Regions from separate parts of the Paenibacillus sp. FSL R7-0216 genome, predicted to be linked through region 3. Evidence: riboswitches for the same ligand, from Rfam matches in the RefSeq annotation. Region 3 holds a riboswitch; each other region holds the start of a gene.

Region 1 (10,752 bases), 870 kb from region 3:
TGATTGAACCCAAGAACCGCGTGTTGCCGATCTTAGCCCCGCACTTTAGCAACCGTTATCGGCATGAGGCGTTTCTGATCTACGATCAAACTCATCGCCAGGCGCTGATCCATCGCCCGAAGGAGGCGACTCCGGAGCGGACGGAGATCGTGGATCTCGATGAGCTCGTCTTGCCGGAGGTGGGGGAGCAGGAACGGGTATACCGCCGGTTGTGGAAGCAATTTTACGACACCGTGGCGATCCGGGAACGGCTGAATCCTCGGGCACAAATGTCGCATATGCCCAAGCGATACTGGGCGCAGTTGACCGAAATGCGGGATGATTGAACATTCTGGTACAATGGGGAGATAAGGACAAGAGAGGATGTCGCTAGATTGAATCCAAGCTACAATTTGAAATCATCCCCCATCACATATATTTATCCTTTTGCCAGCCATGAGAGCGAGCGGGAGCTCTGTCTGATGGAGCAGCGCGCCCTGTTCGGGCAGGCTTCAGAGGGAGACGCTTATTTGGAAAGCCCGCTCCGGCTGCCGCCCAATCGCAGCCCGTTCGTGCAGCTGCGGTTAGATGTTTTGTTTGCTGCGCCTACACTGGATGAGCTTGGCGAGCTGGCATCGTTGCTGGATTTGGAGGGATGCACCTTCAAGGTCCGATATCTCAAAAACGGACGGCGGCAAACGTATGAAGGGGAGCGCGAGGCGGAGCGCCGGATCGGTGCCCAAGTTCGCGGCATCGCGGAGATGCGTGATCCAGAGGTAACCTTGGGTGTGCTGGCGCGGCAGGACGACTGGGTGCTGGGGATATGCCGAATCTCGGACCCGGTCTGGCTTGCGCACAAGGAGAAGCCGCATAACTACTCCACCGGGTTAACGACGGTGGTGGCTCGGGCGCTGGTCAATATCGCCGTGCCCAACCCGGAAGGTAAGCGAGCCATCGACCCGTGCTGCGGGATGGGCAATGTGCTGATCGAAGCGATGTCGATGGGGATTGACATCGTTGGCAGGGACATCAATCCTGTGGCGATTCGCGGAGCAAGAAGCAATCTACGTCACTTTGGCTATGACGATACAGGAATCGTGGAGATCGGAGATTTAAATGAGCTGGACGGGGCGTACGATGCCGCGATCGTCGACCTTCCTTACAATTTGTGTTCGGTACTAACCGCCACGGAGCGACGGCGGATGCTGGAAAGCGTAAAGCGAATCTCGACAAGAGCGGTGATCGTCTCCACCGAGCCGCTGGAGCAAGATATTGCTGAAGCGAGATTGATTGTTACGGACCACTGCGCCGTTAGCAAAGGCCATTTCGTTCGGCAGGTTTGGGGGGTTACAAGAGAAAAGTAACGTAATGCGTTATATTTTTTAGATTCCGTTTGATAGTATTGTTGCCTCCGATTTGCACTGTAAAGCCCCCCACTACCCATAGTGGGGGGCTCTATCATTGGGATCGTTCTGAATATATTCCTTCAAGAAACTCAATTGTGATGCGTTCCGCTTCGCTCCTCGGTGAAATTTCCGAAACTTGACGTAGCCGTTGATACATTTTGATTGTATTTTTTAGAGCGAGGTAGCAACTCTCAAAGCTGTGGATGGGAATGGTTCCTTTTAATTCTTCTACTTCCTCGAGCGCGTGTTTTTCTAGCTTTCGAACTCCTCTCGGGAGATGGCCGTTGTTAATGAGTACCAGCGGCCCCAACACTGCATTCCGCATAAATGTTATAGTATCGATTAATTCGAACAATTCGCCTCTTCCTAATTTTGTAGCGCAGTAATGCACCCATACCCAGAAACGGTCTTCAATCCATTGAGGATGAGGGATTGGGAAAGACGGACTTGTTTTACTAATGATAGATGTTATAGCAGCACCTCTCTCCCAAAGAATCAAAGGATTCTCAATTCGGGATCCGAGCTCATCCAGTTGGACAAATTTCAGGTCCACATGAAGAGGAGGTGGGCCATATAAACATATAAGCAATCTAGGTTCTCCGACGTGTTCGCCTGTAAATGCTGAAAGTAAGTTACCCAGTCTTTCGGCAATTGAGTGGCGTTGTTCCATGATCTCGCTTCGAAAAGCAGAATTGTACACAATGATTAAGTCCAGATCACTATACTCATCCATTTCCCCGTACATCATGGATCCACCTGCGAGAAGACCTATTATTCGTTGATCTTGACTCACATACTCAATGGCTTCCTGTATGAATTGATTGTGTAAAGGTAACTTCATGATAAGCACTCCTTAGATTGTGACCCATCAAAAGGGTATTATTATAAAATATCATATATATTGAGTATGCCGCAAATCATTGATCAATTTACCAGAAATAAATCGGGTACGCCAGACACAACGTTCTTAAAATGAACGTTCTCTTTATAGAAATCCGTCGATTATTTGCACCCTGTCTCGAAACTCCTAACTTTTTCCTTTTTATGACTCCAGTCCTATTTTATAATGTTAGCAAAGTTTACACATAGGGGTGGGGACATGAATCAACTTCGTTGGTTAGGAAGAAACGCCGTTTGGCTTGGCGTGGGATTGGCAGTTCTTCTCGCAGTTTGTGCGGTAGTAGCGAAGACGCCATGGTATATCACGGCTCTTGCGCTATTGACGCTCCTCTGCTTGGGTTATTCCCTGCTGCCGTCGGGAACCGGCCGGGGGACTGCGCCGTGGTGGGGACTGCTGGGAGGCAAGTCCGTTGCGGCGAGTGCGGATGAACCCGTGCGGAAGGAGAACGATTGGACAACGGTCTTCAATGAGTCGCTGGTGGCGGCGGATCGGTTGCAGGCGGCGGTCGGCGAAGTAGGCGGGAGCCTTGAGCAACTGCACAGGTTGGCCGACACGGCGGCGGCGGAGGATTTGAAGCTAAAGCACAGCAGCGAGCGCTCACTGGAACAGGTGCAGGAGAGCCTCGCTGCGATGGAGGAGGTTGCCGCATCGGCTTCCCAAATCCATGACGCCGCAGAGCATCTCCTAAGCCGCAGCGAGCACACCCGGGCCGAAGCGGTGCGCATGGCTGGGGCGCTTGAAGCGGCGGATGGCACGATCCGTTCGTTGGCCGATTCCCAGGAATCGATTGCCGGGCCGATGGAGGAATTGGAGGGGAATACGCGGAAGTTGGGCGCGCTGTACCGGAGTTTGGAAGAGATCGCCGGGGAGGTGGCTTTGCTGGCGCTGAACGCATCCATTGAAGCGGCCCGTTTGGGGGCTCAAGGCAAAGGTTTCGACGTGGTAGCCGTACGTATGCGTCAGCTGGCGGACCAAAGCACCGAAGCGATCAGCCGCTCTGCTCCGTTGTTCCGGCAGATTGCCGCGGATGTGGACCGCGTGAAGTCCACGCTGAAAGGCGGCCGGGACTCGGCGCTGGAGGGCATTTCCCTGATGAAGCGAATGGGTGAGGATATTCGTTTCATCGCGGAGGAAGTGGCCGGAGTGAATGGACTGGTTGCCGAGACAGGGCAGCGAAGCCGGGAGCAAGCCGAGCTGACGCGTAACATGGAAGCCATGCTGGGTGAGGTGCATGAAGCACTGAATCGAAGCATCATCCATGTGGAGGGGGCGCTGTCTCGAATGGAGTCTGAACGGGAGCATATTTCCAAGCTGCAGACCGTAGTCGTGGGGCTCGACCGGGCGCAAGGCGAACTGATGGTTTCGCTTAACTCCGTGCATTCGGGGACGGATTTGGCCGCCGGAGGTGAGGAAGCGGTGGCGTTGGGACAGGCCTATGCCCGGAAGCTGCTTAAGGCAGCCGATCAGCCGCGGTTCCTGGCGATGGAACCGGCTGGACACCGAGCCGCTCTGGAGGAGCTATTGGCCGCGGAACCGGGACTTGAAGCAGCTTGGTCAAACCGTGAGGACGGATCCTTTGTCGTGTCCATCCCGGAGGCTGGTTTGCTGAACGCCAAAGGTCGGGAATGGTTCCGCCGTGCTTTTGCCGGGGAAACGGTCGTCTCCGAGGCGTATATCTCAGCGATTACGAAACGGCGGTGCATGACGCTTGCCGTGCCCATCCGTCGGGACGGCGAAGCGATTGGCGTCCTGGGAGCGGATTTGTCTCTGGAGTGAAGTCGAAGACATGACGAAGCGGATTAGATATTGTCAGTTTCCCGCTTTTCCCCTATAATCCAATAGAGAAGAAAGCCTTAAGACAAGCGTACAAATTGTGCCCGTAGGTCCTGAAGCAGCGGTGAAGAACGCCGTGCCGCTTCGGGTTAAAAGGGAAGCCGGTGCAAATCCGGCACGGTCCCGCCACTGTAAACAGGGACGAGCTCACGATGCCACTGTCGCCCGCTAGGGAGATGGGAAGGCGAGCTTTCGTCGATACCTGGAAGTCAGGAGACCTGCCACGGGAAATCAAGACGGTCCTTCGAGGAAAGGATAACGTTCTGCCAAGAGTATCATGGCTTGGCGCCAGACTGTGGAGCTCTCCACTTCGTCGGCGCGCGGCATGACTTTGTAGACGTAACCCCATCCGCTAGGATAGGGGTTTTTCTTTGTTGCCGGGATGGTGTTCGGCTGGACTTGAAATCCGGCTGCACAACGTACCGCTGAAGCACGAGGCGATTCTTTACCAACTGGAATGAACAAAAAGGGGAGATTTGGAGATGAAGAACTGGAAACGAATCGCAAGCTTGGGCTTGTTGGCCTTGCTGCTGGTGCTGGCTGCCTGCGGTAACAACGCAGTGAATCAAGGAACGGGGAACGTTGCGGAGGCGACGCAGCAGACGCAAAACGCGGGAACAAATGCTGAAGCGAATCAACCAGCCGCACAGGAGACGACTTATCCCTATACCGTAACGGATTCCACCGGCAAGGAGTTCACGTTTGACGCAGCGCCGGAACGAATCGTTTCGCTGGCGCCGTCAGAGACGGAAGTGCTGTTTGCTCTTGGGCTTAATGAACAAGTCGCCGGCGTATCCGATTTGGACGACTATCCGGAAGCGGTGAAGGACAAACCGCGGATGGGCGGATTCCAGGTGAACGTTGAAGCGATCGTGGCGGCGCAGCCGGATCTCATTTTGGCAGCTAGTCTCATTGATGAGGCGACGGTCAAAAGCCTGACGGATATGGGACTTCAAGTGTTCCAATCCAATCCGAAAACGATCGATGCGGTTATGGAGCATATCCAAACGATTGGCAAAATCACGAATCACCAGGCCGAAGCGGACGAAGTGGTCGGGAAGATGAAGCAGGAGGTCCAAACCGTTACTGATGCGGTGGGTTCGCTGAGCGAGGATCAGAAGAAAAAGGTGTACATCGAGTTTTCCCCAGGCTGGACAGTCGGTAAAGGTGAATTTATGGATGAAATGATCACGTTATCGGGCGGCATCAACGTTGCTTCCGAGGTTGAGGGATGGTCCGAGATTAATGAAGAGCAGATTATTCAAGCGAACCCGGATGTCATTTTGTATGCAAAAAGCGTAATTGACGAGAACAACAAGACGTTGGCTGACATCATCAAAGGCCGTTCCGGCTGGGACCAAATATCGGCTGTGAAGGAGAATCGGATCATTGCTATGGACGATAATCTGCTTAGTCGTACAGGTCCTCGCGTGACACAAGGGCTAATCGAAGTCGCCAAAGCGATTCATCCGGATTTGATCCAGCCATGACGCGCGGCAGATTAGCCGGATATGGGGCGGCGGGACTCGTTCTGCTAGCGGTGACGTTGCTGTTCTGCATCGGCATTGGCTCTGTCTATGTTCCGGCAGGGGATATTGCGGCCATCCTGCTGCATCGGCTCCCGGGTCTTGGCCGCTTGATTACGCCGGACTGGGGCGCTGCGGCAGAGCAAATCGTCGTGCAGGTTCGCTTGCCTCGCGTGCTGCTCGGGATGTTGGTTGGCGCTTCGCTCGCCGTGGCGGGCGCAGGCTTTCAAGGCGTGCTGCGCAACCCGCTGGCGGATCCCTTTACGTTAGGGGTATCGTCAGGTTCGGCGATCGGTGCGGCTGTGCTGATTTTTTTCGGATGGCAGTTTTCGTTGCTTGGCATCTTTACGTTGCCTATGATCGCCTTCGTGACCGGGGCGGTTACGTTATGGATCGTGATCTGGCTGGCCCGGGAGAACGGGAAGCTGCCCATCGAAAGCCTGGTCTTGTCCGGCGTCGTGATGCAGTCTTTTCTAGGGGCGGTCGTGTCCTTTTTAACGGCGATGTCGAAAAAAACGATCAATGAGATTTATTATTGGACGATGGGCAGTTTGAGCTTGCGCGGATGGTCGTATACGGCCATCCTTTTGCCGTATTTGCTGGTGGGGGCCCTGTTCCTGTGGAGCCGGGCCAAGCATTTGAACCTGCTGGCTCTTGGTGAACGTCAGGCTTCCCACTCCGGGATGGCTGTGGAACGGACCAAACTGGCCGTGTTGCTCGTCGCCACGCTGATGACGGCAGCTGCGGTGTCGGTGTCCGGGGTGATCGGATTCGTAGGTCTGGTCGTTCCGCATATGATCCGACTGATCACCGGACCGAATTACCGCCTAATCATCCCGCTGTCCGCGCTAGGTGGGGGGATATTCATGATGTGGAGCGACCTGGCCGCCCGCTCTCTGCTGGCCCCTACAGAAATTCCGCTGGGCATCGTCACCGCGTTTGTGGGAGCGCCTTTCTTTGGGTATCTGCTGTACCGGAAGAAAAAGCAGAGAGAGGAGGAGCTGCGTTGATCGAGGTGCGGGGAGTTGCGAAGGCGTTTGGTCGCCTCGAAGTGCTGAACGAAGTGGATTGGCGGGTCGGCCGCGGCGAGTTTTGGGGATTGATCGGTCCAAACGGCAGCGGCAAAACGACCCTCCTGAACCTAATCTCAGGTGTGGAACAACCGGATTCCGGCGCGATTGCGCTGGAGGGGCGTCCGTTGACGGCCTACTCCCGCAAGGAACTGTCGCGTAAAGTCGCCGTTCTCCAACAGGACGGGCTTCCGTCCGTCGCGTTCACGGTTCGCGAGGTCGTAGAGATGGGCCGATTCGCCCATCAGGATTGGCGCGGCAGGGAGATAGGTGGGGCGGAGGCCGGCCGCCGCCTCATCGACGGCATTATGGAGCGCCTTGACTTGAAGGAGCTCGAGCATCGTCCGTTGGGCGTGCTGAGCGGGGGGCAGCGGCAGCGGGTAGCGCTCGGGAAAGTGATGGCCCAGCAGCCCGAGCTGGTGCTGCTTGATGAACCAACGACCTATTTGGACTTGCGCTACCAGATGCAGTTTATGGAGATGGTCGCTGATTGGCAGCGAGAAGCGGGGCTAACTGTCGTTTCGGTCATGCATGATCTGAATTTGGCTGCGTTGTTTTGCAGCCATCTTCTTGTCATGAGCGGAGGTCGGATTGTGGATCAGGGGGCGCCGGAGAATATTTTGTCGCCGGAGCTAGTCGCCGGGGTGTTTGGGGTTCAGGCACATCAAGTGCCTCATCCGGATTCAAACGTTCCGCAGCTGCTGCTGCGTCGAGAACGGTCGTGAGTACCGGCTGCTATGGCGGCGTGAGAAGTGCAAGAACGCTGATGCGTAAGATGCGTAATGATGAAAGGGGAATGCATGATGGGATACGATTCAATAGGACAACTGACACAAGCGATAACCCCGCTGGACGAAGTCGCGATGGCGGCGGCCCGCGCCCATGTGGACCGTTTGACGAAACCTCCGGGGAGTCTCGGGAAGCTGGAAGGATTGGCCGTGAAGTTGGCGGGCATTACGGGAGAGGTCCAACCCGCGTTCCGGAAACGTTCAGTGATCGTCATGGCGGCGGATCACGGCGTCTGTGAGGAAGGGGTCAGCGCATTTCCGGTCGAAGTGACTCCGCAGATGGTACACAACTTTTTGGCTGGAGGTGCGGCGGTGAATGTGCTGGCGCGTCAAGCTTCGGCTGACGTCGTTTGCGTGGATATCGGGGTTAATGCAGAGTTGTCGCATCCGTCTCTTGTTCAGCGGAAGCTGCGTTACGGAACCGGGAACATGGCCAATGGACCGGCGATGAGCCGAGAAGAAGCCGAAGCCGCTATCCGAGTGGGGGCTCAAGTCGTCGATGACGCGGTATCCCAAGGCGTTCGACTGTTCGTTACCGGGGAGATGGGCATCGGCAACACCACAGCTAGCGCTGCGATCATGAGCAGTCTGACTGGAGTTGTGCCGCAGCAAAGCGTTGGACGCGGGACCGGAGTCAACGATGAACGGCTGCGGCATAAGATCGCCGTCGTGGAGCGGGCGCTGGAAGCAAATCGCCCCAATGCGGACGATCCGCTGGATGTGCTGGCTAAGGTGGGCGGACTTGAAATCGCGGGATTAACCGGCGTTATCCTGGGGGCCGCCGCCCAGCGCTGCCCGGTTGTGATCGACGGATTTATTTCGACCGTCGCTGCGTTGCTCGCGGTGCGCATGAAGCCGGAGTCAGCCGGGTTTCTGATCGCTTCGCACGTCTCTCACGAGCAGGGACACCGCGCGCTCCTGCAGGAGCTCGGGCTGAACCCGATGCTGGAGTTGGACATGCGGCTGGGTGAAGGCACGGGCGGCGTGCTTGCGCTGCATCTCATCGACGCGGCTTGCCGCATCGTGGCCGAGATGGCGACGTTTGAGAGCGCAGGTGTCGCAGATGGCGGGCATGGCGGGGATAACGGGGAGATCGCACGATGAAGATCCTGGTGACCGGCGGCGCCCGCAGCGGCAAAAGTACGTTCGCCGAACGCTGGGTGATGAAACAGGCAAAATCGGCCGGGTATGTTGCGACGGCGCAAGCGTTTGACGATGAGATGAAAGCCCGGATCAACCTGCACCGTCTCCAGCGGGAGCAAAGCGGGTTTGCCTGGACAACACATGAAGCGCCGCTTGGTCTGGCCAATCTGCTGTACGAGCTGAGTGAGCAGCCCGTTATAACAGGAGAGAAATCGGCATCGGAGGTCGCTAGCCCGATCGTGCTGGTCGACTGTCTGACCCTGTGGCTGTCGAACGTGCTCCTGGGCGCAGGCGATGGACAGGATACCTCCGACAGCGTGCTGGCGCGAGAAATCGAGCAGCTGATCGCCGCAATCGAAGCCTTCCCCGGTACGCTGGTGATGGTGACCAACGAGGTGGGCAGCGGCATCGTACCCGAGTATCCGTTAGGTCGGCAATACCGGGATTGGGCAGGGCTGCTGAACCGGACAATAGCGTCAATTTCGGATCAGGTCTTTCTGGTCACTGCCGGAATCCCCATCGAATTGAAAAGCCGGGAGTATCGCTTATGACCGAATCGAAACGCGATATTAATCCCCGGAGTGCCAAGTCCGGCGTCCTGCAACCGTTGCTGGCCGCATTCCAATTCCTGTCCCGCTTCCCGGTTCGGGCCGAACTGGAATTTACGCCGGACCTGTTGCGACGCAGCACCACTTATTATCCGCTTGTGGGAGCGGCGATCGGCGTCGCCGTCTGGGTAGGGGGCTGGCTCGCCGCCTGGCTGCTTCCGCCGCTTCCGGCAGCCATACTCGCCTTAATCCTTTGGGTCTGGTTAACCGGAGGGCTGCATCTGGACGGTTGGATGGATACGGCTGACGGATTGCTGAGCTACCGGCCACGCGAGAAGATGCTAGAGATTATGAAAGACAGCCGGGTTGGCGCAATGGGCGTGTTGGCGTGTGTTCTCTTGCTCTTATTTAAGGCCTCGTTGTTGGCACCCCTCCTCCAAGGAGATAGGCTGACAACGGGGCTCGCGTTGCTGATGGCCCCTTTATGGAGCCGCTGGTTTATGAGCCGGGCGATGTTTCGATGGCCGAAGGCTCGGCAAGGTGAGGGATTAGCCGCGCAGTTTCACGGCTTTGGTGAGCGGGATGCCTGGGGAGGCACTATGATGGCGGTTACGCTTACGGTCATGGTGCTGCTGCTAACCCTGCTCCTGTCGCTGAGCGGAGCTGACGAAACCGCATTGCTTCGCTCGCTATTATATATCGTTGCGGCGCCTTTGATTGCCTGGGCAGCGGGCACCTGGGCGGCCCGTCGGATCAGTGCCAAACTGGGCGGTTTGACTGGGGATACATACGGTGCGCTTGGTGAAGGGCTGGAGGCTGTCCTGCTTCTGCTCGCCGTGTTGATTTTGCGGTAAGGCCTAGATGTTAATGTCATAGCAAGTCCGTGTCCCAACCGAGGTTTTGCACCATTATCCCTTAGGCTCAGGGTGCTAATAACGATAACAATACAAGGGCCCCCACCCTTAATGAAAGGGATAATCGTGCAAAGCAGCCTGCAGAGGAACAAATCTCACGATTCGGAAAGGAGTGGAGGCTAAAGTGAACAAAAGGCTTGACGAGTTTGAAGTTACTGGCGCAGATTCTGATGCCCCGGCTCCGGCCAGCGCGTTGCTGATGATCCAAGGCACGGCATCGGACGTGGGTAAAAGCGTCATCGTGACGGCATTATGCCGTATTTTCGCGCAGGACGGGCTTCATCCAGCTCCGTTTAAGTCGCAGAATATGGCTCTGAACTCCTATGTTACACCAGACGGATTCGAAATCGGTCGGGCGCAAGGAATCCAGGCGGAGGCTTGCGGGATCGACGCCACCACGGACATGAATCCGGTGTTAATCAAGCCAACGGGTGAGATGCATTCGCAAATCGTCGTTCACGGGCGTCCTTACCGGCATCTCAGCGCATCGGACTATCGCGAGGAGTTCCTGCCCCATGCCAAATCGCTGGTGGTGGAAGCGCTTGGAAGGCTGCGCGAGAAGCACGGCATCGTCGTCATGGAGGGGGCTGGCAGCCCGGCGGAAATCAACCTGAAGCAGCGGGATATCGTCAATATGAATTTGG
Region 2 (10,752 bases), 1.6 Mb from region 3:
GCCGGGCGATCCCACGCTTGTAATCCAGGATGACGAATTGGATCAGGTTGTCCGATTCGTTCCCTTTCTTCAGTCCCTGCAAGTGCTCGAGTGCGGCTTGCAGCGCGTGGATTTGGATGGTTCTTCCCTCGGCCTTCATGGCGAACTCCTTGTATTTTCGTTTCGCGCGCCGAAAGTCTCGAACCGCACTGCCAACCAGGAAAAAGAAGCGAGCACGGCCGCTTTGCGACAGCTTCTCTTCCCGTAACTCCAGCGCCTTCTCGAAAGCCTCGAACATCTCTTTGTCCATGCCTCCGTTTGCCATCACCTGTTGGATGTAGCCGCGTTCCACCTTCAGTGCAACACGGTGCAATTCGGTGATTTTACCCAGCATGGCCGGACGATCCGGACGCTGAGCTCCCCATTGATCCAAGGCCGGCTGAAGCAGCCGGCTATATTCGTCCATGAGCTGGTAGGCCGCTGTCTTGTTGTCGTCGTTCATTTCTTCCTTGATCTTGTTTATCGCTACCCGCAGCACGCGGGTACGGGCTTCATTCATATCGAGAAACTCGTCGGTCTCTTCGCCGGGCGCGCCCCCTTTGCTAAGCATAGGCAAAAAGATCGTGGCCACAATCAACGTAAACAAGATGACGCCTGCCGCCAAGAACAAGATCAACGATCGTTCCGGGAACGGACCGCCGCTGGCGACTACATAAGGGATCGACAATACCCCGGCCATCGTGACTGCGCCGCGAACCCCGGTCAGGGTCAGAACCAAGCTGGATTTTATCGTAGGTTTGTCAACCTCGCCGACTTTAGCCTTCCGGTATTCATAAATGGCAAAGAAATGCGACCAGATGAAGCGAATCGCCAAAATCCCGATCCCAACAACAAGCGCGTAACCGACTGCCAGCACATTGTTAATATTCGGGTTGTCGACGGTAGCCTGCATCGATGACGGGATGTTCAACCCAAGCAGCAGGAAGACAATCCCGTTCAGGATGAAGAGCACGGTGGACCAGATATTTTCCGTTAACACCTGTTCCTCCGCCAGCATCGTTTCCGTTCGCTCCCGCAATAGGGAATGCACGATACCGCCCACAACCACAGCAATAACACCGGAAGCGTGCAGGAACTCCTCCGTGACGATAAAGATCAGGAACGGCGTCAGAATTTGCAGCAGGGAATGCAGCGTGGCATCCTTGATCCCTTGTTTGAGCAGGGAGAACCGAATCCAGGTCATGATTAAGCTGAGCACCAGTCCCAGTAAGGCTCCGGTCACGAACATATAGGAGAAATCGAACACGGCTTCCCGCAGCGAAAAATACCCCGTAACAACCGCAGCAACCGCGTAGTTAAAGGCTACCAGGCCCGAGGCGTCGTTGATCAGCGATTCCCCTCGGACGAGATTCAGCACCTTCTCGGGGAGATGAATTCGCTTGGCGATCCCGTTGACGGCCACCGGATCGGTAGGGGACAGAATCGCGGCCAGTGCGAATGCCGCGACCAGTGGAATGTCGGGAATCACCGCATGAATGAGGTAACCGCCACCCAATGTAGTTAATACCACCAAGATAATTGCGTTCCCCAGAATCGCCCCGCGCATATTCCATAGTTGGTCGCGGGGGAAATACCTGCCGTCGTTGTACAACAGGGGTGCAACGAACAGCAGCAAGAACCATTCTGTCTCGAGTTCCAGTGAAAACCCGTTAAAGGCTAGCGCAATCAGAATCCCAAGAGCGATTTGCGTCAACGCGGTAGGGATCAACGGGATATAGTGGCTGATGATGTTGGAGGCTACAAGACAGATCAGAAGCATAATTACGGTAATCAGTAAATCCATAAATGCTAACGTCCTTCCGATGTTCCGGCACTGGGCCGATTTGGTAGTTAATCATAGCATATCCCGTTTTTTTAAACCGAAGTTAAATGGGACAAACTTTTTTTGCGAAAAAATGCTCTTCCGCAGAGCTAATGCAGAAGAGCCGCCATCATTTATTGCGCCGTTCTTGTCCTTACAGGTCGTCGAACCCGTTGTCGTCGCCAACCTTGCCATAATTACGGGATTTGGCCTCGAAAAAGTCCGTTTTCGTCGCGTTCAGCGCCTCGTCGGAGAACGGCTTGATCCACGGCATGCAGTTGATATCGACGCCTTGGTACGCTTTGTCCAGACCCATCAACGTCAGTCGCTTGTTGGCGATATATTTGATGTAATCGGACAATTCGTTCAAGTCGATGCCTTGCACATCTTTTAGCGTATAATGCGCCCAATTCGTTTCCAGCTCGACCGCCCGGTCGATCGTGCGATAGGCGTAGTCGATGTTTTCTTTCGTGTTCAGCTCCGGATAATCGACCAGCAATTGCTTGAACACTTCGGCAAAGAAGTAGCAATGCTGATTCTCGTCCCGCTGGATATACGAAATCATTTGGCTGGTGCCCATCATTTTCTGATCGCGCGCCAGGTTGTAGAAGAAGGCGAATGTACTGTAGAAGAAGATGCCTTCAAGAATAAGGTCAGCAACCAGGGCTTCAAAAAACGTCTGCGGCGTCGCGTTATTACGGAAGTTCTGATAGATGTCGGAGATGAACTTGTTGCGATCCAGCAGCACCGGATCATGCTTCCAGTATTCGAAAATCTCTTTCTGCTCCTGCTCCGATACGATCGAGGACAACACGTAGGAGTAGGATTGGTTGTGTACCACTTCCTGCTGACCGATGATCGCCGAAATCGCCTCCAGCGACGAGTCGGTGAAGTAACGTTTTACGTCGCCAACGAACATCGTTTGCATCGAATCGAGTACCGCCAGCAGCGAGATGTTGATCTTAAAGGTGCGCTGCTCTTCCGAATCGAGCAGGGCAAATTGCTGCGCGTCCTTGGCCATCGGGATCTCATCCGCGATCCAGTGGTTGAGCAGCAGCACTTTGTACAGCTTGTACATATGCGGCATGCGGATGTCATTCCAGTTCAAGATGCCCGAGCTTTCGCCGCCGATGATCCGCGTTGATTTGTTGGGGGCTTCGGTGTTGAATATCGTTTGAAGTTGCATGGGATTTCGCTCCTTAATTTGTAGTGGATCATGCGGGAGGGGGCCGCCGGCTGAAATGTTCTTACGATCGCTGTTGCTCGCGGATTTCTCTGATTGAACTGGATTCAGAAGTTGTAGAAATCCACTCGCAAAGGCGACCTAGCGCATGCTTCCGAAGTAGCTTTCTTTCAGAAAGCTTTTAGCTTCTTCAGAATCATTTCACCTCGGTTCAATGAGCTTAAGATCTGTGTCCTAGCTCATTGAACCCTTTGGCCCATTCCCCGCATGTATTATTACAAAGCCGTGAGCGCATCCCCCGCAGGGGATGGCGCCGCCTAGCACGCAGTGGCATTTCAAACGCCCCTGCCGCTCAATTTCATTAAAAGTAAGTGCATCCCGAAGGGACAACGACTCATTCGCACTCGGTTCTCGCCAAAACGCCCCAAAGTCGCAGTCACCGCCCTGCAGGAGCGCCTGAAGTAGAGCGGGCCCGAAGGGCGAGAAGCGGCTCATCCCGCCAAAGTCCCTCGGGTGCGCCGACAGCAGCAGTTATGAGCAGCACGGTTTACCAGGTCACCCGGGTGCGCCCAAAGTAAGACGTACCCGAAGGGGGAAAAGCGTTCCACGAGCCAACCTAAAGCGTATCCCCGCAGGGGAGAGCGTGCAGGAGCGCCTCAGTCACTCCAACGTTCCTCTCATTGCGGGAGCCCAGAGGGCAGCAGGCCCTCGGGCGCCCTCCCTTACGGTAAGGGAGGGGTGGGGAGGGATGAGTCCCCTATGAGGCACAACTTTCGCACTCCTCAATCGTCAACGCCCGACTGCGCACATAATACGTCGACTTCAGCCCGGCCTTCCAAGCATGCAGGTGCAGCTCCAGGAATTCGGTGGCTTTGATGTCCGGCCGCACGTACAGGTTGAAGCTTTGCCCTTGGTCGACGTGGCGCTGGCGAGCGCCGGCCATGTCGATCGACCAGTGTTGGTCGATCAGGAACGCTGTCTTGTAATACCAGATCGTTTTTTCGGACAGATCCGGTGCCGGGTTAGCGATCTTGTACGTCGTCTTCTCCTCATAGGAGAGCAGCTCATACAACGGATCGATGCTGGCGGTGGAACCGGCGATGATCGAGGTCGAGCCGTTTGGCGCGATGGCGAACATCCAGGCGTTACGGACGCCGTTCAAGCTCACTTCCTTCTGCAGCGCGCGCCACTGTTCGGTCGTTACGTATTTGCCTTCGCGCGTGCCGTCCGTGTAGTTCCGAGCTTCAAAGTAATGCCCCGTTTCCCAGTCGGAACCGGCAAACTTCGGATATTTCCCTTTTTCTATGGCAAGCTCCATGCTGGATTTGACCAGCAGGTAGTTGATTTTCTCATAAAGCGCATCGTTGTACTCCACGGCCTCCTTGGATTCCCAACGGATGCCCTCGAGCGCGAGCAGATGGTGCAAGCCAAACGTGCCAAGGCCAATTGCCCGATATTGGCTGTTCGTGTATTGCGCCTGCAGCACTTCGATATTGTTGATATCGATGACGTTGTCCAGCATCCGCGTCTGGATCGGTACGAGCCGCTCCAGCACGCCAGCCGGCACCGCGCGGGCCAGGTGGATCGAGTTCAGGTTGCAGACGACGAAGTCGCCCGGAATTTTGGACACGACGATCCGGGTTTGCCCGTCCTTCGTTACCAGTTCCTCTTGCTCGACGACCGTCGGCGATTGGTTCTGCATGATTTCCGTACACAGGTTGGAGGAGTAAACCATCCCGTGCGTGCGGTTCGGGTTCGCTCGGTTGACCGTATCGCGATAGAACATGTAAGGCGTACCGGTCTCCAACTGTGATTTCAAAATCCGCTTCATGATATCGATCGCCGGCATCGTGATGCGCGAGAGGGTAGGGTGGGCGACGGCTTCGGCGTATTTTTCGCGGAAGCTGCCCTTTCCGAACTCCTCATCATAGAAGTCCTCCAGACCCAACGGACGTCCGTTCTCATCCTTCCAGCCCATCGTCTTCTTCACTTCATGCGGGCAGAATAGATTCCATTCGCCGCGAGCTTCTACCGCCTCCATGAATAGGTCAGGCAGGCAAACGCCGTGGAAAACGTCATGCGCACGCATCCGCTCGTCCCCGTTGTTCAGCTTCAAGTCGAGGAAGGCGAGAATATCCTTGTGGAAAACGTCCAGATAAACCGCGATCGCGCCTTTTCGCGTTCCGAGTTGGTCGACGCTGACGGCGGTGTTGTTCAACTGGCGGATCCAAGGGATGACGCCGGAGCTGGTATTCTTATGGCCGCGGATATCGGAGCCGCGAGCGCGGACTTTGCCGAGGTAGACGCCGATGCCGCCGCCCATTTTGCTCAGTCGAGCCACGTCGGTGTTGGAGTCGAAGATGCCCTCAAGGGAATCGTCTACGGTATCGATAAAGCAGCTGGAGAGCTGACCGGCGACTTTTTTACCGGCATTGGACATGGTTGGGGTTGCGGCGGTCATATAAATGTTGCTCATCGCCCAATACGCTTCCTTCACCAATTCCAGGCGTTTCTCTTCCGGCTCCTTGTGCATCAGGTACATCGCGATGACCATATAGCGCTCCTGCGGCAGCTCCATCGTCCGTCCGTCGAAATCGGTAGCGAGGTAACGCTCGGTCAGCGTCAGTAGGCCAATGTAGTCGAACAGCAAATCGCAGGAAGGGTCGATCGTGCGGCCCAGCTCTTCAATTTGCTCTTTCGTGTAGCACTCGAGCAGCTCTTCGCGGTAGATGCCCAGCTTGCACAGCTCGGAGATGAGGTGGTGGAACGAGCCGTACGGCTCCTCGGGGTAAGCTTTGTAACGGCGGTTGACCGCTGCTTTTTTATAAAGGGAAGTGAGCAGGGAACGGGCAGCCGCAAATTTCCAATCCGGTTCGTCTTTGCTGACGAGCTCCAGGGCGGACATCGTAAAGGCATTGCTGATCTCTTCGCCGTTCACTTCGTCGCGACGGAGCTTGGCATTCACGCCGCGTAATAGGCGTTCTTTATCGAGGTTATGTAATCCTTGCAAAATACGGTCGGCATAGACGCCAAGGCGCTCGCCGTCAAACGCAAGTTGTCGGTTGTTTGGTTTGGTCACTAGAGTGGGCATGAGAGGAATCCTCGCTTTCGTGAAATAAGTTGGAATGAATGCTGCAGTCCGCCTGTGTTTACCGCAAATCTTGAATTTTCAAATTGCAGATAACGGGTGAAAAAAGGGGGCGCAAGGGTACTCGCGCTCCGTGATGAATGTTGTCAAACTGTGACAAAGGTCACAGGCTTTTAATTATACCAGAAACTTCTATTGTTCGTGATCAAAAAGTCAGCTTTTTAGAGGTACCTAGAAAGAGAACATGGACTCCCATAATACGGGCTTTCCCTGCCGCAGGCTTTGCTGAATATCGACCAGCCGCTGGTTGGAGCTCCCGCGATAGAGGAGGGAAGGGTCGCGAAGCTCTTCTACGAATCTTCCGTCAACCAGCACCTCGCAGCGCCTTAGCAGCTCGTATGCAGGTGAGCCAGAGCGTTCTATGATTTCTTCGTAGGTATAACCGCTGTAAATCCAAATCGACACAGGCCCTGTCTCCGCAACCAGTCGGTCGATAAACCCGCTGACTTCAGCGGCGGAGAAGAAAGGGTCCCCGCCAAGGATCGATAAGCCGCTTAGCAGGGGGTTATTTTTAACGTCATGAATGATTTCGGCTTCGCGTTCCAAAGTAAACGGTTCGCCGTAATCGAAGTTCCAGGTCTTCGGGCTGAAGCAGCCCTTGCAATAATGACGGCAACCGCTGATAAAAATCGCCGCCCTCAAGCCTTCGCCTTCATTAATAGATTCGGGATAGTAGCCGCAAAGATTCATACGTCGTGTTTGACCCGGTCGCGCACTTCCGCTTGTTTGGCTGCATTAAACCGCGTTTGGAAATCGCCGGTCAGGTAGCCCGTCACCCGGCGCAAGCGGCGGATATGCACATCGTTCTCATGGCTGCCGCAGGAAGGGCAGGTTGCCCCGATAATCCCTTCGAAGCCGCAAGCCGAGCACCGGTCGATCGGATGGTTGATGCTGAAATAGCTGACCTGCTGCTGCAGGGCGAATTGCACGATTTTCAGGAACGCTGCCGGGTTGCTGCGGGCATTGCCGTTTAGCTCGATATAAGAGATCGCACCCGCGTTGCAAAGCCCGTGGAACTTGGCTTCCAGTTCGATTTTTCGCGCGGCACTGAGGTTGTAGTAGACCGGGATATGAAATGAATTCGTGTAGTATTCGCGATCCACGACTCCGGGAATCGGGCCGTATACCGCACGGTCCCGTTTAGTGAATTTGCCGGACAGGCCCTCCGCCGGGGTGGCGAACAACGTGATGTTCAGATTATGGATTTCGCTTTGGCGGTCGCAATAGTCGCGCATGTAGGCGATCAGATCATACGCTTTCTGATACACCGCTTCGTCTTCGCCGTGGTGTTTGCCGTACATGGCCTTCATGCATTCGGCCAAGCCGATGAATCCAATGGACAAGCTACCGTGTTTGAGCAGATCGCCAACCGCGTCGTCCGGTGCCAGCGCCTCGCCGCCCTCCCAGACCCCTTCACGCATCATGAAATCCGAAGCCTTCGCCTTCTGAGAGGCTTGGATGTTGAAACGGTGCAGCAGACCCTCCAGCGCGATATCCATATAATGCGTCAGCTCCCGGTAGAAGCCGCGCTCATCGGCCTCCTTGCGATGGCCCAATTCGATCCCGTGCTCCAGGCCTATTTTGACGAGGTTTAGCGTATTAAAGGATAGATTTCCTTTGCCGGACAGATGGTTCCGTCCGAAACGGTCGGCCAGCACCCGGGTGCGGCAGCCCATCGTAGCGAATTCCGTATCCGGATTCGTCGGATCGTAATACATCAGGTTCAGCGGGGCATCCAGGTTGGCGAAATTCGGATACAGCCGTTTGGCTGAGCATTCCGCAGCTTTCAGGAACAGGGAGTAGTTTGGTTCTCCTGGATTTTGATTGATCCCTTGCTTGCATTTGAAAATCTGAATCGGAAAAATCGGCGTCTCCCCGCTGCCTAGCCCACGCATGGTCGCGGTGAGCAGGGAGCTGATTACCAGCTGTCCTTCCGGCGAGGTGCAGGTTCCGTAGTTAATGCTGGTGAACGGGATTTGTCCGCCGGCCCGGCTCGACATGGTGTTTAGGTTATGGACCAGGCTCTCGGCTGCCTGCAGCGTTTCGCTTTCGGTTTCCTTTAACGCATATTTGAAGGCTTTCGGATACCCGTCTCGGAGGTCGCTGCGGCTCATGGCAATGTCGCCCAACTCGGCGCTGGCATCGCCTTCCTCAAAGTAATCCAACCCTTTGCGGAAGTACTTGGCGAATGATTTGGCCACGTACGGGGCGAGATCGAAGTCCAGTTTGTTCGCGGATACGCCGCCGTATTGGGAGTTTTGCTGGGATTGAAAAATGATCGCCACCAGCGCCATCGCCGTCATGATGGAGGATGGCGGGCGTACGCTGCCGTTCCCGGTATTGAAGCCTTCGCGCAGCAGCTTATCGAAAGGGATAAAGATGCAGTTGGTTGTGCCGATGGCGTATTGGTCCAGATCGTGGACGTAGACAATATTGTCCTGGATGGCTTGGACCAAGCGGGCCGGCATCACGAAATGGTTTGCGTACCATTTAGCATACTCGCTTCCGAATTTACTCATCTTGCCGGAGAAGCTCTCCCCGTTCAAATTGGCGTTCTCACGCAGCACCTCGAGATTTCGACTGTGCACGATTTCCTCGCCTAATTGAATGACTTCATCCAGCAAGGTGTCTCGGCCGGTATACGTCTGGTTTAGCAATGCCATAACAAAGTTCTCCTCCCGATAAACTGAGTTTTTACTTCATATAAAAGGGCATGTCCAACCCGACGAGGGTGGACATGCCCGAATGCGCTGCATCATAACGATCACGTTGGGCATAGAAATAGAAGCCCTAAGGTTCAGCGGCAAGCGGACACCATCCCTGTTCCTCGCAGGTTTTCCGTCGGTGTCTTCCAAACGGGCAGGTCTCCTGGCTTTCGGGTCATTGCTGACGCCTTCCCGCAGCCTTAGAATCAAGCCGCAGTGGCATAAAGGTCAGACGAACGGCTGGGCCTTCAAGACGATTCGATGAACGTTTCGTCTCTAGCGCCTAGCTACCGATTACAGTGGCGGGACCGCAGCGGCTTTGCACCGCACTTCCCTTTTAAGGTCCGGAGGCTTGTCCGCCGGATCACCCGTTCACACTATATTTTGTTGCGTTGATCTAAGGATAGCCCAAGATGTTGTGTTTGTAAACCGAATTTTTACCATGTAAATGACCTGAAAACGTCGTGAAAATCTCCAGTCCTTATAACGATGCGGAGAGTGGGGGACGAGGGAGAATTGTGAACATTTATGAATGGGACTGAGGAACTAGGAGGATGGTTGGGGGCGGCAACTGTTTTTCGAACGGTGTTGGCTAACGGACTGAGAAGTCGTTATTTCTGCAATTTCTGACGAATAAGAAATCTAACGGACCCCAAGGCCCTTATTTGGTGCGAAGACGTATAAATGGGGCAGATTCTAGGCAAATAGCGGCTCCAAGGTCCGTTAGAAAGCGAAGTTCGGATTCCCGGGACAAATAAGGTCACTACAGTCCGTTAGAGATCGGTTGATCTTCAAGTGCAAGGATGGGTAGAATGGAGGTAGGTTGAATAACAAGCTCGTGATTGAAAACAAAACCACTACCAGAAAGAAGGGATCGATTATGGCCATCGCTGAAGTAACCGTCATTCCGATCGGAACGGGTAGCACCAGCCTGAGCGCTTATGTCGCTGAGTTGCATCGGGTGCTGGAGAAGCAGACGGGAATTACGTTTACCCTAACCTCAATGAGCACGATTATTGAAGGGCCGTTGGACGACGTGTTCGCCGCCATTCGTGCCATCCATGAAGCGCCGTTCCAGTCGGGTGCCGGCCGCGTGTCGACGTCGATCAAGATCGACGACCGCCGCGACAAAGCCAGCTCCTCGGAGCAGAAGCTGCGCTCCGTTCGCGAGAAATTGTAATTACCAAGCATTGGCGCTTGCATTATTTTGAAAACGAGTTATAATAATTTTTGTTCGCTAAAAACGAACTTGCTGGTGTAGCTCAGCTGGTAGAGCAACGCATTCGTAATGCGTAGGTCGGGGGTTCGAATCCCTTCACCAGCATCCTTAATGCAAGTGGAAACGCGCCCTCCGAGGTCTCGGGGGGCGCGTTTTTTTTGTGCAATAAGGGAATTTCTAACCTTTTACGCTTTAAAGCTTCACCTTATAGAGAACATTGGCATACTTTCCAAATACTCACTAATAGATCAAAGAGGTTACTAGAACTTGCCCCACTGTTGAAATGGACCTCAAATATCTGGCAAGGGGTCACGTTGAAAATCATAAGGTGTTACAAAGAGTTGAACATCTTAGAGAAACACCGGTTAAAATAAAGCTTTTGTCGTGTGAACCACATCTTGGCCCAATTTTGAACTTAGATCTTACGGGTATTTACTGGGTTATTATTGGTGGCGAGTCGGGGCCTAAGGCTCGTCCAATGAAGGAAGAATTGGTATGTGAAATAAAAGATCAATGCCTGGAGCAGAATAACGCCTTCTTTTTTAAACAATGGGGAGGAGTCCAAAAGTTTCGGATTGGAAGGCTACTTGACGGTCAAGCATGGGATGAGTATCCTGATGACACAACTTTGGCGAATAAACAAAATTAAAGCATTTT
Region 3 (10,752 bases):
CCGATCCTTTTATTCGCAGTGAGCATTACCTTGTTGTACCGCTGGTTTGCTTACCTGGAACGCATGCAGGAGGAACTGCAGCGGGAAAGGGCGCTGAAGGTTCGGCTGGAACAGCGGGAACAACTGGCACGGGAGCTTCATGACGGCATTGCGCAATCGTTGTTTTTGCTCTCTGTGAAAGTGGACCGGGCTGAACGCCGGCAGCCGGCGTCAAACGGAGCTTATGACTGGAATGAACTGCGCAAAACGATTCATGAAGTGAATCGTTATGTGCGCGAAGCCATATCTGACCTTCGAATTCCGTCGAATGTGAAGGAAGGCGAAACAGATGAAACTTCAATGTCGTCGCTCGTCCGCCGGATCGCCGCCGAGCAGCAGCTCACTTTGCGTTTGGATTGGCATCTAGAGGAAACCCATTGGCTGCCGAAAGCGAAGATGGAGTTGTTATCCTGTGTGCGAGAAGCGGTTGTCAATGCAGCGAAGCATGCGAGGGTGCAAGATATCGAGATCACGTCATTGGGAGATCAACACAACTTCGTCATGAAAATCATCGATCATGGATGTGGTTTTACGCCGGAAGATGCTCAGAATGGCCGCTACGGTCTGCAAATTATGCGGGAGCGGGCGAACGAGATGGGTTGGGAATTGCTTGTCGCTTCCCGGCCGGGAAGAACAACGATCGAAATTCGAGGAGGAGACGGTTGTGATGAAGGTCCGGGTACTGGTCGTTGACGATCACCCTCATGCGCGGGAAGCCATTGGGGAGATCTTGGCCGAGGATGAAACGTTCGAAATTGTGGCTTATGCGGAAAATGGAGATGAGGCGATGGCCCAAACGGAGCGTTGGATGCCTGATTTGATCCTAATGGATATCCGTATGCCTGGAAAAGACGGTTTAGAGGCAACCCGTGAGATCAAGCTGCGCTACCCTTACGTGAAGATCGTCCTGATCACGGTGTCGGATGACGCCGCTCATCTGTTTGAAGCGCTGAAGCAGGGGGCTCAGGGGTATCTGCTCAAAAATCTGGAGCCCGGGACGTGGCTGGAGTATTTAAGAGCTATAGCCAGCGATGAAGCGCCTTTGTCCAGTGAGCTGGCCTTGCGTATTTTGCAGGAGTTTCCGGTGACCAAGAAGGAAAGCGGCGAACAACCTCCGTTAACATCCCGCGAACGGGAAATCCTTGGTTGGGTAGCCCAAGGCATGACCAATCGGGAGATCGCTGGGGTCCTGCACATTTCGGACCAGACCGTCAAAAACCATCTGAAAAACATTCTGCAGAAGCTGCATTTGGAGAATCGGGTTCAATTGACGCGATATGCTCTGGAGCAGGGATGGATCGATCGTCGAAGCTGATATTCCGTACGGATATGCCAGGCGATGTTGTTGTGATGGAAATCACAAGTCGTGATTGCTATCCGTTCTAAACTAGGATTAGTTCCTAGTTAAAGAAGGGGGAGAAGCGGATGAACCATCGTCTGAAGGCTGCGGTTTGCTTGCTAGGCGGAATGCTTCTGCTATCGGCGTGCACCGACGCCCCGGGGCGCTACATCGGCGGTTCGGAGCCGGCGACGGAAGCGAAAGGACCGGTGAAGTCGTTTACCGTCCATGCCAGCCCATCGGGATACGACACAACCGAAATCAAGGTCAAGCAGGGCGATACCGTGCGGATTACGCTGGAAAATACACAGGGGATGCATTCGCTAAAAATCAAAGGATACAATAAGGAAGTTCGGGGTGGCAAGACGATGACCTTCACGGCGGATCAAGCTGGGACCTTCGAGTATTCCTGCAACATCTCCTGCGGTAAGAATCATAAGGAAATGAAAGGTACCTTGATCGTAAAATAATAAGCTGACGGCTCATCACAAGATGAGGCCGCCAGCTTTTTTTGATTAGAGGATAAGGTCATGAGCTTAGTCCGTCCTCAAAAATACCCCAACTGCTCCTTCGCCGCCTCCGACATGTGTTCCGGTGACCAGCGCGGTTCCCACACGATATCGACCTCCGGATTCTGGATTCCGAGCTGATCGCTGAGCACCCAGCGAACGCCACCGACGATCGTATCATGCATCGGGCAACCTGGCGTTGTTAAGGTCATTTGGATGTATACCTGGTCTTCTTCTTCCCGAATATCGTAAACCAGCCCAAGATCAACGATATTGACTCCCAACTCGGGATCATAAACTTCACGTAGACTTTCGCGGATTTGATCAATTCTACTCATGGATAGTACCTCCGTTTATATTGTCATTAATGAGCAAAAACTAGCGCAATCAATGCGATGTACGCCACCGAAACCATCGACAGCACGGCACCACCGGCGGCGATGACAACCTGCGACCCGAGGACCAGGCCGACGAGAACCGTTAAATTGGCGCATAGGATCAAGGTCAAGCCCAGATTCGCTTTCCGCTCATCAAGCAGATCGGCCAACAGCGGCGTTCCCGGGCGGCCGGCTTGTTTACCGTATTTGTGGGTCCACCACAGGAACGGCACGATCTTGGACATGTATCCAAGTACGGTGAACGAAACCCAGCAACCGAGATAAACCCAACCGACCGTAAGCACGGTACGGCTGTCCAGCAAGTGATCGGGGGATACGAGCGCCCGTATTGCAAACACTACAGCAAAAATCGCAAAGATTTGGCTCCCCGTTACCGTCCACTCAATGCCTGCGCCGGGGCTGCGCTTATGCCGTTTGCTGCGAATTTGCAGCAGATGGACGTTAAAGCTTAGTACGGCCAAGACGATTAACAACAGCGCAGCGACTTTGTAGCCTGTCGGCAATCCGAACAGGAAAGAGGTCGCTCCCAGCAAGACGCCCGCGTTCCAGAAACCTAGGACGACGTACTCTAGGCGGGTTGGATAATCATGGGACAAATAAAACATCGGTAATAACTTATAGCTGAATCCGGTAATCAAAAGCCCGAACCAGCCCAAAGTGCCCAGCCAGATGTGAGTGCCAAACAGATTTTCGTGCAAGTTGTTATAAAGACCGGTAGCGAAGTTAATCCCCATCGCCATACCGGATAAACCCGTGAGCAGCAGATACAGGACCGCGCAAGCCGTACTGATCGTGATCGCGTTCCACGTTCCGGCTCGTCGCAGCGTAGCGGCCATGTTCCAGACGAACAGGACGATGCCCGAGAACGCTACGGTCGCAAAACCGCCGATCCAATACGTATCGCCTTGAATGAAGCCAAACAGCAGTCCGAACAGCCCTACGGAAAACAGCGCGTAATGAATATACCCAAGACGCTCGCTGTATAAGTTGGACTGCAGGATCACATTAATCAATTGATAGACAGCCCCCATGGCCAGCATGGTCGCCCATCCCAGTACGAACAGATGGACCTGGAACCAGCCGGCCGGGCCTCGAATGTCATCACCGAGCCAGCCCGTGAGAGACATGAAAGAAGTGGCGTGAAACAGGACGAATCCGAAGATCCCCGTAACGATAAATAGAAAGGGCAAGCGGGACATGGCCGGCATCAGGTTCACCTCCTTAAGGTTTGCGGATTTGGACTTTAGCGGTTCCGTCCGGTTGTTCTTCTACCGTGTAGGTACAGCCCAAGCTGTTTAATTCTTCGATTAAAAAAACCGGTACCCGGTCATTATGAATGTGCACCTCGTCGCCAGATTTGCAGCGATCCAAGGCGGCCAGCGTTCGCACCATTGGCTGCGGAGGTTCGAGTCCGCGGTTGTCGAGTTCAATGAGGTTGGAGGAGCGTTCGACCGAAGCGTTCTGCGCCTTTGGGGCAACCTTAGCCTCATCGACGGTCTCCAACCAGGATTTATTTTTCTTATGGACAAACGTTGTTATCCAATGTTCCTTGTCGTGCATGACCGATTGGCCGACGAGCCCCTTCATCTTCAGAAAACCAAGCAATGGCGTGGGTTTGAAGGTGGCGTGCAATACGAAGATATCGTCTTTCCCCAGCGTTTTTACGGTGTCCATGATCAGCTGGAACGGCTCCATTTTACTCTTGAGCTGCTCCCGGACGTCCAATTCAACGATTTTGGCCTCTTGTCGTTCCATTGAGCTTCACCTCTTTCATGAGATTGCAATCGGGTTATCGTTTCTTAATGGCTCATCGCCGGTGCTCCATTATCCTTGCCATCCCGAGTCACCCGCAGGATGGCGGTAGCCCCCAAATAAGCGTCGTTCAGTTGATGGGTTAAAATCGGATAATCGCCTTCTTCTGTGACGGTAAACTCGACAACTGCACCTCCACCCGCCGGAAGCAGCACGGTTTGCATGCCGTACAGCTCATTCTTTGGGTTACCATCCAGATAGACGTGATCAAAGGTGGTGCCGACCACATGGAAGGAAGATACATGGTTGGGGCCCACATTCACAACGTAAAGCCGAACCTTATCGCCAACCTTGGCGAGGAAGGGATGTTCTTTTAGCGTGTGGTCATCGCCGTTAAATACGACATATTCCGGATCGCCTTGTTGGAAAGCATCCATATCGTTCTCCGCGTACCATTCGCTTTGGACGATCGTATATTCCTGATCGATATCCGCATCCGTAGGGTAACCGTCCTTCGGTTCGACGATGATCATCCCATACATTCCGTTGGCTACGTGAAGCAGTACTGGACTTACTCCGCAATGGTACATGAACACGCCGGGTGTATCTGCAGGATAGGTAAACGTTCCTTGCTCGTCAGGCATCACCTCGACGAACTTCTGGCTGGGAGCGGCATGGACGGCGTGAAAATCCATCGAATGCGGCATTTCAGGGTCTAAATTGTTGAGCGTAAATTCCAGTTGATCGCCTTGCTTTACGCGCAATACCGGGCCAGGTGCCGTTCCGTTAAACGTCCAGGCATTATAGATGACGCCTTCCGAGATCTCAATGTCGGTTCGTTGAGCGGTCATCTCGATGTGTACGGTATTTCTCTCGCGATGGACGACCGGCTCGACTGGCGGATGATTGATATGCTGCGCTTCCTCATGAGGAGCGGCTTCACGGACTGGAGGCTCCTCTGAAGGGAACGCAAACCAGGCGGCTGCGATCATGACCAGACCGGACAAACCTAGTAAGGACCACTTCAGAATGTTCCGAGATTTCATGAGTCATTCCTCTTTCTGTCGTTTATGTGTAAGCCCATGGCATTCTTGTTTGATTAGTTTCATCGTACGATGGGTTTGGGAGTCGAATTGTGATATTAATCACTTGAAAGTTGTCGAAAATGTTGTCATAAATATTTAAATTCCGATGTGTTTGGTATTGTATTCGCCTGGGACATCAAGTAAGATGGGAGGTATATTCCAACCGAATATCGCGGAAATAGGTGTTCCGGCCTTGCTTGGCCGGAGCTTAAAAGGGAAGTCCGGTGCAATGCCGGCGCGGTCCCGCCACTGTAACGGAGGAGTCGGATGCATCGAATGCCACTGGTGATCAAGTCACCGGGAAGGCCGCTTCCGGCGATGATGCCGAAGTCAGGAGACCTGCCTATTTCAACGGCACTGCTGTACCTACGGGAGATAGGGAGGTGTTAAAGATGCAAGCCATCGAACAAATGATCGAAGGTCCTCTTTAGCCTATGTTGCTATCGGGGACCTTTTTTGTGTTGCAAACTATGGGTGTCATCAAGCCAAACGATGAGGAGGAAGTCAACATGGGGAACATGAACATAGTTAGCGGAAATCTGGGATATCCCAGAATCGGCGGACAACGGGAATGGAAGAAGCAAATTGAAGCCTATTGGGCAGGGAAAATTGCAGAGTTAGAGCTGCATGATCGCTTGATGGAAATCCGGCTGGGTCATCTTCGTTTACAGCGGGATCGGGGGATTGACGTGATCCCGGTCGGTGATTTTACCTATTACGACCACGTATTAGACACTGCGACGATGTTCGGACTGATACCGGAGCGGTTTGATTGGAACAGCGACAAATTGCCGCTGGATCTGTATTTCGCCATTGCCCGGGGGAATGACCAGGCGGCGGCTAGCGAGATGACGAAGTGGTTTAATACCAACTACCATTATATCGTGCCTGAGCTGGGGCGTCGGGATCCGAGGGTAATCGTCAACCGCCCGCTTATGGCTTATTTGGAAGCCAAACAGGAGCTGGGCATAGAAGGTAGACCCGTGGTGCTTGGGTTGTTCACCTTGTTGAAATTGTCTAAAGGAGAGACGGCGGACCAAGTCGATGACTGGATCGAGAAATTATTGCCTTTATACGTACAGGTATTACGAGAGTTGGAAGCGGCTGGCGCCACATGGGTGCAAATGGACGAACCGGCTTTGGCCGTCTCTCTAACCGAAGAGGACGTTCGCCGGCTTGACTTGATTTATCGGACGATCGCCCGGGAAGTCCCTGATCTGCGGATCATGCTGCAAACGTATTTCGATGCCGTCGAAAGGTACGTTTCGCTTGCAGATCTGCCGGTGCATGGCTTGGGACTGGATTTCGTGCACGGCCGGGACGGGAACCTGGAGGCACTGCGTCGCTACGGATTTCCTGCAGGCAAGACACTTGGTGCAGGGCTTATCGATGGACGGAATATTTGGCGTACAGATTTAGACGAAACGCTAAGCCTGTTGAAAGAGATTTCTATGTTAGCCGGAGAACCGGGGTTGATCGTGCAGCCTTCCTGCAGCTTGCAGCACGTCCCGGTATCCGTGGCGGGCGAAGAGCGCTTATCCCCGGTGTTACGCGAGGCGCTGGCGTTTGCCGAGCAGAAACTGGAGGAGCTAACGAGCTTGTGCAAGGCGGCAAGCAGTGAGGGACCCGAACCGGTGCAGTTCGCGGAGAACCGCCGTGCGCTGGCCGCACTCGCCGCAGATCCGGCCCGGAGCCGTGTTGCGGTGCGGGCGGCGGCGGTGCAGGCTGCTGTAGCCCCGGCGGAGCGAACTAGCGAGTTTGCACAGCGGCGGCTCTTACAGCAGGCGACATGGCGGCTTCCGTTCCTGCCCACAACGACGATTGGCAGTTTCCCGCAGACCGCCGAGGTTCGGGCAGCGCGGCAGAAATGGCGTAAAGGCGAGTGTAGCCGGGAGAAATATGAGGGATTTATCCGGGAGGAGATTCGCAAATGGGTCGAGATCCAGGAGGAACTTGGGCTTGATGTGTTGGTCCACGGCGAGTTTGAACGCACCGATATGGTGGAATTTTTCGGTGAGAAGCTGCCGGGCTTTGCATTTACGCAGGGGGGCTGGGTTCAGTCTTACGGTACGCGTTGCGTCAAGCCGCCTGTGATCTACGGGGATGTCGAGTTCGCCGAGCCGATGACCGTCAAGGAAACCGCCTATGCCCAAAGCCTGACGGCTAAGCCGGTTAAAGGGATGCTAACGGGACCGATCACGATCTTGAACTGGTCATTTGTTCGAAGCGATCTATCCCGGGAGCAGGTCGCCTATCAAATTGCCTTAGCCTTACGTAAGGAGGTCGAAGCGTTAGAGCAGGCCGGTATCGGGATGATCCAGGTGGACGAGCCCGCCTTGCGCGAAGGTCTCCCCCTCAAGAGGAAGGATTGGTCGAACTATCTGGACTGGGCGGTAGAAGCGTTCCGGGTGACTACCTCCTCGGTCTTGGATACAACGCAAATTCATACGCATATGTGCTACTGCGAATTTGAAGATATCCTGGAGGAGATCCGAGCGTTGGACGCCGATGTCATTTCGATCGAAACCTCACGCAGCCATGGCGAGTTGATTCACAGCTTTGAGAAGCAGACGTACCCGCTCGGGATTGGCCTTGGCGTTTACGACATCCATAGCCCGCGTGTACCAACCGAAGCCGAGATGGTCTCTTTGATCGAGCGCGCGCTTCAAGTGCTGGACCCGGGATTGTTTTGGATCAACCCAGATTGCGGCTTAAAAACCAGAGGGCAAGAGGAGACCGTCGCCTCCCTGCGGCAAATGACAGCGGCTGCTGAACAGGTTCGCAAAAAATACAAGCAACTGTAATTGACAAATGATTAGTTACCCATTATCATAACTATTGTTCGATTAGTTACAGTTTATTTTAAAGTAACTATGAAAAAGAAAGAAGATAACAATAGAGAACATGAATAATGGAGGGAAACTAGATATGTCTAAAGTTTTATTCGTGAAAGCCAATAATCGCCCGGCGGATCAATCCGCCACTGTGAAGCTGTACGAAAGCTTCCTGCAAACCTACAAAGAAACGCATCCCTCGGATGTCGTTACTGAGTTAAACCTGTTCGAGGTTAACCTGCCGTATTATGACCTGGATATGTTGAACGGGCTGTTCAAAGTCGGCAAAGGAATGCCAACTACGCCAGAGGAGCAACAAGCCGCCGAAGTGGCCAATGCTTACTTGGAGCAGTTCTTGCAAGCCGATAAAGTCGTGTTTGCGTTCCCGCTGTGGAACTTCACCATTCCGGCGCAGCTATTGACGTACCTGTTCTACCTGAACCAAGCCGGCAAAACGTTCAAATACACCGAACAAGGTCCGGTTGGCCTGGTTGGCGATAAGAAGGTCGCTTTGCTGCAAGCACGCGGCGGCGTTTATTCCGAAGGTCCAATGACCGCGCTGGAAATGTCCCTGAACTATGTGAAGAACACGCTGGCCTTCTGGGGGATTAACGATCCGGAAGCCGTAGTTGTTGAGGGACACAACCAATTCCCGGACCGTGCCGAGGAAATCATCCAGGACGGTGTAAAACGCGCAGCCGAGCTGGCAGCGAAGTTCTAATTCCACGATCTTGCCTAAAAAGAAGTCTGAGCCGTTTCATTGACGGTTCAGACTTCTTTTTGCCTTTCATTGTCCGCCGAGGCGGAATTAATCCATTTGCGCCGGCTTACCGAATACAATTATACTCACCTTATATAATTGAAGGAGTTGCGACGCATCATGTACAACGAATTGGAAATGGTTTTAAAGTTATGTTTGGCCCTATTGTTTGGTTTGTTTATCGGAATCGACCGGCAATTGAAACAGAAACCGCTGGGGATCAAAACGAGTATGGTCATCTGTATCGCCAGTTGCCTGGTGACGATCGTATCGATTGAAGCCTTCGCCAAATTCGCCGGCCCGGATCATCCGAACATGGACCCCATGCGGCTGGCCGCGCAAATCGTCAGCGGGATTGGTTTCCTGGGGGCTGGAGCGATTCTACGCCGGAGCAATGAGGGGATTTCCGGCCTCACCTCTGCGGCGATGATTTGGGCTGCATCGGGAATCGGGATCGCTATCGGGACCGGATTTTATCTGGAAGCCGGGCTAACGGTCATTTTGCTGATCCTCTCGGTGAATTTCGTCCCCTACGTTATTAAATGGATTGGACCCTATAAACTGAACCAACGCGACGTATCCATCAAAATTGTCATGGAGGATCACGGAAACGTGACGGAGTTGATCCGCATTATCGAGCGTAAGGACAACAAGGGGCGGAAGGCCAAAGCGAACCAACACCGGATCCGACGTCTGAAAATCAAGGATCTGGAGGAAGGACGTCAACGGGTGGATATGGTGATTACCGCATCGGAGAAGGAGTATACGACGGAGCTTTATCATTTTCTGCGTACGATCGAGCATGTCATCAGCGTTGAAGTGGAAAATCTATAGTCTCTTTGCACGTTTGGTTTAACTTCAGTTTACATTCCCAATGTAGTCTTTTCCTAGGGCCAGCGCTTTCGGCTCATCTTGCTTCAGATAGAGATAGAAGGGAAGAGAATCTCATGCCAAGGAATAACGCTAAATCGATGGATACGGATCGTACGGTGAACAACGGAGGGGTAGGCTCCAAAGCTTTTTTTCGTCTTCTTCGGGAAACGAAGCCCCCTCTGCGTCTGTTTGCCGTGGCGATCGTGCTCAGCTTGCTGTCGACGCTGGTCAGCCTCGTGATCCCGATGTTCACGAAGAATCTCGTCGACGGCTTTTCGCTGTCTTCGATCAGCGGTTTGCAGATCGTCTGGATCGGCGTCGCTTTCATCGGGATGTCCGTCGCTTCAGGCTTATCGATCTTTCTGTTGAATTATACGGGACAGCGAATGGTCGCCGGTCTCCGGGATCGCTTATGGAATAAAATGCTTCGCTTGCCAGTATCCTACTTCGACAATAACCGGACCGGGGAGTCGGTCAGCCGGATGACCAACGACACCGGGATCATCAAAGCGTTGATCTCCGAGCAGGTTGCCGGCTTTTTCAGCGGAATCATCTCCATCCTCGGCGCGGTGGCCGTCCTGTTCTATTTGAACTGGAAAATGACTCTAATCATGTTTGCGGTGATTCCTTTGGCCGCTTTGATCCTCGTGCCGTTAGGCCGAACGATGTATAAAATTTCGCTCGCCATGCAAGACGAGACGGCCTCTTTTACGGCGGTTTTGAGTCAAGTCCTATCGGAAATTCGGTTGGTTAAGTCTTCTAACGCGGAGCGGAAGGAGTACGAAAACGGTAGCCAGGCGATCGGAAAGCTGCTCTCCTTTGGGGTGCGCGAAGGCAAAGTCATGGCTTGGATTAGCCCGTTCATGGCCTTCGTTATGATGATGCTGCTTGTCGTGGTGATCGGCTATGGCGGGATGCAGGTCGCAAGCGGCGGGTTGTCAGCCGGGGAATTGGTAGCATTTATTTTGTATCTTGTGCAGATCGTCATGCCGATGACGCAGCTCACGACATTCTTCACCCAACTGCAGAAAGCGAAAGGGGCGACCGAGCGGATTCTTCATACGCTGGATGCGGAGGAGGAGCCTTTCGGTGAAGGACAAGAGATCACGAAGGCTGACCGGCCATTGATCGTGGACGGGATCACCTTCGGGTATAAGCCGGAC

The links. A riboswitch is a leader RNA that binds a small molecule or an ion and turns the genes downstream of it on or off. The one in region 3 is predicted to bind cobalamin.
Region 1: another riboswitch for cobalamin. It lies ahead of MKZ15_RS06525 (ABC transporter substrate-binding protein); the one in region 3 lies ahead of metE (5-methyltetrahydropteroyltriglutamate--homocysteine S-methyltransferase).
Region 2: another riboswitch for cobalamin. It lies ahead of MKZ15_RS03120 (anaerobic ribonucleoside triphosphate reductase); the one in region 3 lies ahead of metE (5-methyltetrahydropteroyltriglutamate--homocysteine S-methyltransferase).

What each region holds. Positions count from the first base shown of each region.
Region 1 covers NZ_CP150222.1:1,506,979-1,517,730, forward strand. Annotated here, with positions in the region: gene MKZ15_RS06505 (TIGR03915 family putative DNA repair protein) at 1-326, shown strand, start outside; gene MKZ15_RS06510 (methyltransferase domain-containing protein) at 462-1,343, shown strand; gene MKZ15_RS06515 (nucleotidyltransferase domain-containing protein) at 1,438-2,226, opposite strand; gene MKZ15_RS06520 (methyl-accepting chemotaxis protein) at 2,485-4,062, shown strand; cobalamin riboswitch at 4,177-4,360, shown strand; gene MKZ15_RS06525 (ABC transporter substrate-binding protein) at 4,602-5,609, shown strand; gene MKZ15_RS06530 (iron ABC transporter permease) at 5,606-6,655, shown strand; gene MKZ15_RS06535 (ABC transporter ATP-binding protein) at 6,652-7,440, shown strand; gene cobT (nicotinate-nucleotide--dimethylbenzimidazole phosphoribosyltransferase) at 7,519-8,607, shown strand; gene cobU (bifunctional adenosylcobinamide kinase/adenosylcobinamide-phosphate guanylyltransferase) at 8,604-9,197, shown strand; gene cobS (adenosylcobinamide-GDP ribazoletransferase) at 9,194-10,048, shown strand; gene MKZ15_RS06555 (cobyric acid synthase) at 10,308-10,752, shown strand, end outside.
Region 2 covers NZ_CP150222.1:738,394-749,145, forward strand. Annotated here, with positions in the region: gene MKZ15_RS03100 (Na+/H+ antiporter) at 1-1,822, opposite strand, end outside; gene MKZ15_RS03105 (ribonucleotide-diphosphate reductase subunit beta) at 1,995-3,026, opposite strand; gene MKZ15_RS03110 (ribonucleoside-diphosphate reductase subunit alpha) at 3,781-6,114, opposite strand; gene nrdG (anaerobic ribonucleoside-triphosphate reductase activating protein) at 6,343-6,861, opposite strand; gene MKZ15_RS03120 (anaerobic ribonucleoside triphosphate reductase) at 6,858-8,834, opposite strand; cobalamin riboswitch at 9,012-9,263, opposite strand; gene MKZ15_RS03125 (MTH1187 family thiamine-binding protein) at 9,757-10,056, shown strand; tRNA gene MKZ15_RS03130 (tRNA-Thr) at 10,128-10,200, shown strand; gene MKZ15_RS03135 (DUF5131 family protein) at 10,424-10,744, shown strand.
Region 3 covers NZ_CP150222.1:2,374,326-2,385,077, forward strand. Annotated here, with positions in the region: gene MKZ15_RS10650 (histidine kinase) at 1-732, shown strand, start outside; gene MKZ15_RS10655 (response regulator transcription factor) at 707-1,354, shown strand; gene MKZ15_RS10660 (cupredoxin domain-containing protein) at 1,465-1,848, shown strand; gene MKZ15_RS10665 (iron-sulfur cluster assembly protein) at 1,926-2,225, opposite strand; gene MKZ15_RS10670 (hypothetical protein) at 2,252-3,493, opposite strand; gene MKZ15_RS10675 (DUF2249 domain-containing protein) at 3,507-4,040, opposite strand; gene MKZ15_RS10680 (multicopper oxidase domain-containing protein) at 4,085-5,083, opposite strand; cobalamin riboswitch at 5,286-5,484, shown strand; gene metE (5-methyltetrahydropteroyltriglutamate--homocysteine S-methyltransferase) at 5,641-7,926, shown strand; gene MKZ15_RS10690 (FMN-dependent NADH-azoreductase) at 8,051-8,677, shown strand; gene MKZ15_RS10695 (MgtC/SapB family protein) at 8,837-9,550, shown strand; gene MKZ15_RS10700 (ABC transporter ATP-binding protein) at 9,664-10,752, shown strand, end outside.